DNA from 2 places in the Paenibacillus hexagrammi genome. Region 2 is predicted to be linked to the other one. Evidence: riboswitches for the same ligand, from Rfam matches in the RefSeq annotation. Region 2 holds a riboswitch; the other holds the start of a gene.
The links. Region 2 has a riboswitch for cyclic di-GMP ahead of L0M14_RS02565 (putative bifunctional diguanylate cyclase/phosphodiesterase). Riboswitches for the same ligand answer to the same signal wherever they lie in the genome.

Region 1 (4,456 bases), 750 kb from region 2:
GCAATTGGGATATTACCTTTGAACGCGTAATTGACGGTGTGATCGCCAACAACGAGACTGTTACTGTCAGTGTAGACCGTACGGACGGAAGCGTGATGAACTATTATTCCTCTTTCAGCAATATGGAGTACCCGAAGCAGAAGCCGGAAGTAATCGCGGTCGACAAGGCCAAAGAAACGCTGCTGTCGCAGTATGACATTGTACTGAATTACGTGACGTCCCATGGTGGACCAATCGCTATTCCATTAGCCAAGTACAACCTGATGAAGGCGGCAGGCGAGACGATTCCAGCTCCTTCCGCAGACACGAATGCAAAAATCGAAGCCAAGCTTGTTTACTCGTTGGTGCCTAAATATACGCAGGAATCCTACATGTTTAATGCTCAGAGCGGAGAGTGGCTAAGTGCGTCTTCAGGCGAAGTCATCACGCTGGACCGTGTGAAAGTGGATGATATCGACAACCACTGGGCTAAAAATGAGCTGCAGCTCATGCTCGACTATCGTGCTTTGGACGTCAAAGACGGAAAAGTGAACCCTGACCAAGCCATTACGCGCGGTGAAATGGTCAAAATGCTCGTTATCGCGATGAACGGCGGCAATCATGGTATTTACTACTCGATGGACCGTGCCGCATCGTTCAAAGATGTAGCCAATGGCTCCAAATATTTCGCCTATGTTGAGAATGCGGTCGATCGCGGTCTGCTGGATCCGGGAACCGAGTTTAATCCGGATGCCAAGATGACTCGCGAGGACATGGCGCAGCTGATTGTCAAAGCCCTTGGCTATAAGACATTGACGAAGTATGAGAAAGTGTTCAATCAAGATTTTGCGGATAAAGCGCAGCTGAAGAACGTCGGCGAAGTAGCCATCGTAGTCGGACTGGATATCATGTCTCTGAACGATGGAAGCTTCGGACCGGACCAGGAAGTGACCAAGGCGCAAGCGGCGGTGGCCTTCTACCGCTACTTGCAGAAGCGTTCCGATTTGCAGGATAGCCCACGTATGTACTAGTAATTAGAGCGAGAAGAGGATGCCGGAGTGTCGGCGTGCTCTTCTTTTTTCTTTGTGTTGAGCCCTGCTCAGGATGAGTCGGAGAGCACCTTATTTTCATAGATTCATCTAGTTATGTTAACTTTTGCAGGTAGCGACGGCGGCCTGCCGATATGATACAATAGGGTCTACATGTGAATTGAAAAAGTGATGGTAAAGGAGTAGAAGCGCGTGGCTGTTCATGGAAAAGTAGGGTTGGAAGATATTATTAAAGCGAATCATGTGCTTAGCAGGGTGTTCGAACCTTCGCCATTGCAGCGCAATGAGCTTTTATCCAATCTATATGAATGTAATGTGTTTTTAAAAGAGAAGATTTGCAGGTGGTCCGCTCGTTTAAAATTCGCGGCGCCTACAATGTGATTCAAAGCCTGTCTCCCGAGGAACGAGCGGCTGGCGTCGTATGCGCGAGCGCTGGCAACCATGCTCAAGGGGTGGCGTATTCCTGCAAGCAGCTTGGCATTGAAGGCAAGATCTTCATGCCCACAACAACCCCTCGCCAGAAGATTTCGCAGGTGAAGCTGTTCGGGGGCTCCTTTGTAGAAGTCATTCTTACCGGCGACAGCTTTGATGATTCCTCCGCACAAGCTAAGGAGTACTGCGTGAGAGAGAATAAGGTATTCATTCATCCGTTTGATGATGTTCGGACGATTGCCGGTCAAGGTACCGTAGGCTTGGAAATCCTTAACCAGATGGCGGAGACGCCTGATTATATATTTGCGACCATTGGCGGCGGCGGACTTGCTGCCGGGGTTGCCGCTTACGCTGAAAGCGTATCTCCCCAGACGCGCATCATCGGCGTTGAGCCGGAAGGCGCAGAGAGCATGTCCGAAGCGATTCGAATGGGAGAGGTCATCACGTTGTCTTCCATTGATAAGTTTGTGGATGGGGCGGCGGTCAAGCAGGTAGGCCAGCTAACCTTTGAGATCTGCCGGGATTTGCTCGAGGATATTGTCGTAGTTCCAGCAGGGAAGGAATGTACGACCATTCTGGAGCTCTACAACAACAATGCGATTGTGATCGAGCCAGCCGGTGCACTTCCTGTAGCTGCTCTTGACGCCTATCGTGAACAAATCCGCGGTAAAAACGTGGTATGCATTATTAGCGGAGGCAATAACGACATTGACCGGATGCAGCAAATTAAAGAGCGATCGTTGATTTACGAGGGTCTCAAACACTACTTTATCTTGAACTTTCCTCAACGTGCGGGAGCGCTTCGCGAGTTTCTGGAGGAAGTGCTCGGACCGACGGACGATATTACCCGATTTGAGTACACGAAGAAGAATAACAGAGACGATGCGCCTGCACTGGTCGGAATCGAACTCAAGAATAAAGACGATTACCATGGTTTAATCGAGCGGCTTGCCCGCAAGGATTATGGGTATATGGAGATCAATAAAGATCCGAAGCTGTTTAATCTGCTGATTTGACACGTTGATACTATTGGCTAAAATTGGGGAATTATGGTATAGTAAATTAGTCCTATATAAAGCATTCATATTTTCGAAAAAGGCAAACTTGCCGAAAGGCAAGGACGCAAAGCTACAGGCCTAATGTCGTGGATGACAATGGCAGCTGGGCTACCGAGAAGAAGCATCTTATTTCATGATACTTCCTGCGGCTATTCCATTTGATGGAATAGCCTTTTTTTTGATTGGAGGAGGATATAAGTGTGAGTAGTCGTCCTGTCTTAAAAGAGCATGTCCCTAGCAGGCGTTACGCTTGGGAATATATTTGCTTGATCTGCGTTGCTCTCCTTACCGTGAATCTGCTCAGCACGGTTTCCGTGCAAGCAAACGGCATGCTGCCGGGAGTACTTTTCTCCGTCTTCATTTGTTCGGCGCTGCTGGTGAGGAAGAAGCTGGCTGCGGTTCTCTTTGCAAGCGGAGCAGCTGCATGTTTCGTTGCAGCAGCCTTGCTGGCGGTACCCGTGCAGTTGGTCAGCTTATGCTTGCACACGGTGATTTGTACGGTGCTGGCTTACAGCATTCGCCGGTTGCTGACGGCTCGCGAATACTATAAAGCACACAGCTCGCAGATGGAGTATATTGCGAATCATGATGCACTGACCGGATTGCCCAATCGCCGGCTGTTCGAAGACCGCCTGGAGCAGTATTTGCTTCATGCCAAGAGGCATCAGCAGCTGGTAGCCGTTATTTTTCTGGATTTGAACCGATTTAAAGATATTAATGATACCATGGGACATGCGTATGGCGATCTGCTGATTCGTCAGGCGGGGGAGCGGCTGCTTCATTGCCTGAGAGGCGACGATACCGTCTATCGGCAGGGTGGAGATGAGTTCACTATTTTGCTGCCTTTCATTACAAAGCCCGAGGATGTAAGACATGTCGCAGCCCGCATTCAGAAAGCGCTCGAACAGCCTTTTCTGCTGGAGGGGCATTCGTTCGAAGTTACGGCAAGCATGGGAATCGCACTGTATCCCTTGGATGGTGATACTCCAGAGAAGCTGATGATCCGCGCGGACGAGGCCATGTATGGGGCTAAGCAGAAGAAAGATACGCGTTATCAATTCTATGCGGCGGATATCGATAGTATGGTGGCGAGCAAAGCGCGGTTGGAGAAAGAACTGACCGAAGCGCTTGAACGTAAAGAATTCGATTTGCGCTATCAACCGCAGTATGAAGTAGCCAGTGGACGGCTAATTGGGATGGAAGCAGTTATTCATTGGAATAAATCAGAACAGATTGCTGCCGCCCCTAGTGAGTGGATGCGTCTAGCGGAGGAATGCGGGCTCATGATTCCCATTGGCCGCTGGGCCATCTGGACGGCCTGTCTGCAGGCTAAGAGCTGGCGCGATGCGGGTTATCCGCCTCTTCGTCTCACGGTAGGGGTCACGGCATCTCAGTTTAAAGATGGACAATTTCTCGATGTAATGACGGATATATTGAAGGCAACCGGGCTGGATGCTTCATGGATTGAGCTTGATATGGCGGAGGGCATTGCAGCATCGAGCCTTCAAGAGGTTGGGGAGAAGCTGAGGATTCTGAAAGCATTGGGATTCCGGATTGCTATGGACGACATGTGCACCGGCTTGTTTACAAGAACCGGCGGCACCTACATCCCCGCTGATAGTGTGAAGCTTGATAGCACGCTGATCAAAGGCCTCCCTGAGAATGGAGACAATCAAGAGCTTGCCGAAGCGATCGTTACGATGGCGCAAAGGCTGCAGTTGAACTTGATCGCCAAAGGCGTAGAAACGAAAGAGCAGCTTGAGCATCTTCAGATCATTCGCTGCGCGGAAGCACAAGGGAAATGGTTCAGCAGTCCGCTCGATTCTGCCGAATTTACCCGGCTGCTGAAAGAGAAAATCAGTTGATAGGACACTTTTGAAAGTGTCCTATAGACAATTATTGACCTCCGGTTGTATAATTTGAAGTCGGACATGAATT
Region 2 (4,456 bases):
TTGGATCCAGATAGAAAATGGATCAAATCCTTCGCTGGAAGAGGACGGCTGATATAATAGCCTTGGATTTCGTCGCAACCAAGTCCTTGCAGCATTTCCCACTGCTCCTGCTCCTCTACGCCTTCAGCCACCACTCTTTTGCCGAGTGAATGGGACATCGCGATAATGGCATGAATGATTGCCTTATCATTCTCAGAACCTAGCATATCTTTGACAAAGGATCTATCAATCTTGATCGAATGCACCGACAATCGCTTAAGAAGTGCTAACGAGGAATATCCGGTGCCAAAATCGTCAATCGAAAGCTTCACTCCCAGATTCATAATCTCCTGACAAATGTTCATGACATGCTCGCTGTCATACATCGCCGTATTCTCTGTGATTTCCAAGCATAGCAGATGAGGCTCAATTCCTGTTCTCTCCAAGGTTTCCGCTAGCCTGCCAGAGAAGTGGACATCCAGGAACTGTTTGGCCGACAGGTTGATCGACATCGAAATCGGCGCCATGCCGGACTGAAGCCAGTGCTGAAGCTGTTGACATGCTGTATCCAGCACCCAATATCCAATCTCCACGATAATACCGGATTCTTCTGCAAGCGGAATAAATTCATTCGGCGGTACGAAGCCTACGTCGGGCCGGTTCCATCGGATCAAAGCTTCTACTCCGATCACAGTACCGGATCGAACGTCGATTTGCGGTTGATAATGAAGGACGAATTCCCCTTCCTCGAGCCCTTTGCGAACTCCCAGATTCATCAGATGACGATCCTGCTCCTCATGATGCAGAGAAGCTTCGTACAAAGCAAACTGATTTCGTCCCAACTTCTTGGCCTGATACATCGCAATATCCGCAAATTGAAGCAGCTCATCCGGACTTTCGCCATGCTCGGGAAAACAGCAGATTCCCATGCTGGAGGTCATGTAAAACGATTGCTCTTCATAGCTAAACGGAATTTTGAAGCCCATCAAAATTTGCCGGGCCAGCTCCGCAATTTGCTCCCGATCTACAAGTCCGGGCACAATCAAAGCGAATTCATCTCCGCCCAGTCGGGCTACCGTGACATCCCTCGGTGTCAGAGCAAGCAGCTGTTCCGCCACCTTCTTTAATATAAAATCACCAACAACATGCCCTTGAGTATCATTGATTTGCTTAAATTCGTCCAGATCGAGCAGCATGACAGCAAAAGGAGTGCGCTTACATCCTGTCAGATGGCGCACGAGCTGGCGATGAAAGTATTCTCGGTTCACAAGCCCCGTCAATTTATCATGATAAGAGATATACATGACCTGCTCCTCCGCCTCTTTGGCTGAGGTCACATCCAGTAACACCACATACTGCAAAACTTCATCCTGTGATTCAATAAACTGGCTCTCCGCTTTTACATATTTTTTTACGCCTGAGCGGGTCAGTATCATGAAGTCCCCACGAATGACAGCTCCTTTTTCCAGTGGATGGTCATAAGAGCGCGCCTGTTCCAAGGAATACGGAAACATAAATTCTTCAATCTGCTGAGACAGAAGCTCATTAGGAGCCATCTGCAGCAGGTTTGCACCCTGCGGGTTGATATCTTTGATGAATCCGTCCGCATCAATCGTGATCATCGACAACGGCGACAACTCATATAGCGCTTTATATTTCCGCTCGATGGAAGGCAACAAATCATATTTGACCATGGCTTTTCTTAAAAAGTAAGTGAAAATCAATATGGCATAGCTTCCAAACTCCGGAACATTGACCGAATCCGGCAAAAAGGATGGCCTTTTGTTCAGGGTGAACGGAATTGCCCATGCACTGGCATATAGCACGCCTAGAAGCAGAGTTCGCATTTGTTTTCTTTTTACATTCAAATCGAACTTCTTCACATGTCTAAAACCGCTAGCAACGAATACCGTACATACAACAATCGTGTAGAAACCGCTGCCTAAAGTCATGATGTTTAACACGAGGCTAGGGTGCTGATAGCGCCATAGGCCGCTTTCGGTAAAGGTAACGGAAATCCAATCAACCGGAATAAACAGCAGCACCGCCGGGACCATAGGAGCATAGCAAAGAGCGGTATACAGGCTCTTGGACATCGTTAGATAGCGGCCTGATATCCCCTTACAAAAGTGAAGCGCCAGACACATTAATACATATGAAGACAAATAATATACCTTCAGCACCAGATGTACGGCGTACGATATCGGGACCATGCTGAATAAAAAGTTTGAGATAAAAAATAGCAGGGTGGTAAAGAAAAATAGCGCGGCTACACGGTTTAGTTCATTACCGGGGTCCCGCCTGTAGACCTCAAGTGTCATGTAAAATAACAAGAATATCGGAATTACATAGAGTAGTATGGACACTAAGTAAGCGGTCATGCTGCTGCACCTCATTATCTTGTTATTCCATCCTAGACAAAAAAAGAAACCTTGCTTTAAGGTTCCTTTAATTGGCCTAAAGCGGGAACTGGCTGGCATACGGGAATGAGCCCGTGTAGCCCCTATAGCTTTGCGTCCTTGACTTTCATCAAGTTTGCCTTTATCTCTTTAAGAATTGTATATGTTTTCACAAAAACGTTAGGTCTTATTTCCTAGTTATTTTATATCATAATCCTCCAAAATCCGTCAATAAGATCCTGAATTAGGCAAGGTCCGATACAACCGTTTGTTTGGCCGATTGTGCTTGTGCAGCAGGATCTACATATCGTAATGGTCCGGCAATAAAAGCTGCGAGGAGACCTACTGCTCCGAACACCATCGGCAGGATAAAGCCATGATTGATAGCGGTACCGAGAGAATCGCGGATGAAATTCAGCATTTCTGCAGGAATCGCATGATTTGCCCGAATCAGCTGCTCCGGATTGGCTATCTCGGCTATTTTCTCCACGGGGATATGGTGCGACTCAGCACCCGCTTGAATCAAGCTTTGATAATCATTATTCACTATCGTAGCCATGATAGAGGCTCCCAGCACACCTCCAATATTGCGCCAGAATCCGACAATCGAGGAGCTGACTCCGATATATTTGCGTTCTACACTCATCGCCACCGCATTTTGGGCTACGCTCATCAGCGGCCCCACGGCTCCAACCCCCAGGATCACCATCAGCACAATCATGTACCACTTGGAAGCATCGTGACTGACTATGCTTAGCAAATAACTGACAACAATTCCTGCTGCCATACTAAAGGCAATAACAGCTCGGAAGCTAAAAAATCTCTGGAAAAATCCGAACAAAACCGCGCCTACCATTAAGGAAAACATCATTGGCGTCAGGAGTCCATTCGAATTAGCCTGCCCAAGCACAGCAGTAGAAAAGATCGGCAAGTAGGCAATTGCGGAGAACATGATAGCACCTTGGCAAAGACAAGCTAACACAATCGCGACTACCATACGATTTTTGAACAAAGGAAGCGGCAGCACCGGCTCTTGGGCTTTGCGTTCCACCTGCACGAACAAATAGCCTACCACCACAGCCGCTCCCATCATGGCTATGATCGGCCAGGAGCCCCAAGCAAACTTCTTGCCTCCCCACTCCAGCGCCAGCATGAAGGAAACCGTAGAGACGATGAGCAGCAGTGTCCCCAAATAGTCGATCTTCGGGCGATGCTCCGAACGAGATTCTTGCAGCGTCAGCAATAAAGTTATAAACGACAGAATACCGAGCGGCAAATTTACGTAAAAGCACCATCGCCAACCCCAATGCTCCGCCAAAAACGTTCCGATCTGCGGTCCGGCAACAGAAGATAGGCCGAAGATTGCTGCAAACACACCAGACAGCTTGGCTGCCTGTTTGGGATCGGAGAAGATCGTATAAATAATGGTGAAGCTGATCGGCAGCAGCGCGCCCGAACCTACCCCTTGAATCGCACGGAACACGATTAATTGAGTCATATCCTGAGCCATCCCGCAGAGAGCGGACCCAAGAAGAAAGACGGTAATACCAATCAAATAGAACAGCTTCCTCCCGAACATATCCGACAGCTTACCGAATACGAGCATGGTGCTCGTCGCTGCCAGCATATAAGCCGTAAAGACCCAGCTTATTCTGTCAAACCCGTTAATATCGCTAATAATGTGGCTAATTGCCGCCGATGTGATCGTATTATCTAATGAAGACATCAGCAGACCAAGCGCCATAGCCAGGACAATAAACCCTGCCCGTTTGTTATTCATAAATGTGAAACCTCCTTATTGTTTATTGGTTATCGGCTTCCTTTGCAAGAACCCGTTTGTATCCCTCCTGCAGACTGAGCAATGTAGCCTCCACCTGCGCAAGACCGATTCGAATGCAGATTTCCTGAGTAACGGACATCCCCGGTTTATAGCGCTTATAATCCTCTCTCAGCTTGTGCAGCTCCGCTTCTTGCTCCTGGATGCCGAGCTCAAGCCACTCCTTAATCTGATCAGCTTCTGTATACTCTCCGAAGAACATTCGCATCATAAAGTCCGATTTCAATTCATTCGGTGTAAT

Region 1: linked by a shared signal. The riboswitch ahead of L0M14_RS29365 (putative bifunctional diguanylate cyclase/phosphodiesterase) and the one ahead of L0M14_RS02565 (putative bifunctional diguanylate cyclase/phosphodiesterase) in region 2 are both predicted to bind cyclic di-GMP.

What each region holds. Positions count from the first base shown of each region.
Region 1 is NZ_CP090978.1:6,392,928-6,397,383, forward strand. Features, by position in the region: gene L0M14_RS29355 (S-layer homology domain-containing protein) at 1-1,010, shown strand, start outside; partial or broken gene ilvA (threonine ammonia-lyase IlvA) at 1,221-2,476, shown strand; cyclic di-GMP riboswitch class I at 2,548-2,634, shown strand; gene L0M14_RS29365 (putative bifunctional diguanylate cyclase/phosphodiesterase) at 2,719-4,383, shown strand.
Region 2 is NZ_CP090978.1:570,423-574,878, reverse strand. Features, by position in the region: gene L0M14_RS02565 (putative bifunctional diguanylate cyclase/phosphodiesterase) at 1-2,360, opposite strand, end outside; cyclic di-GMP riboswitch class I at 2,441-2,529, opposite strand; gene L0M14_RS02560 (MFS transporter) at 2,623-4,158, opposite strand; gene L0M14_RS02555 (PadR family transcriptional regulator) at 4,181-4,456, opposite strand, start outside.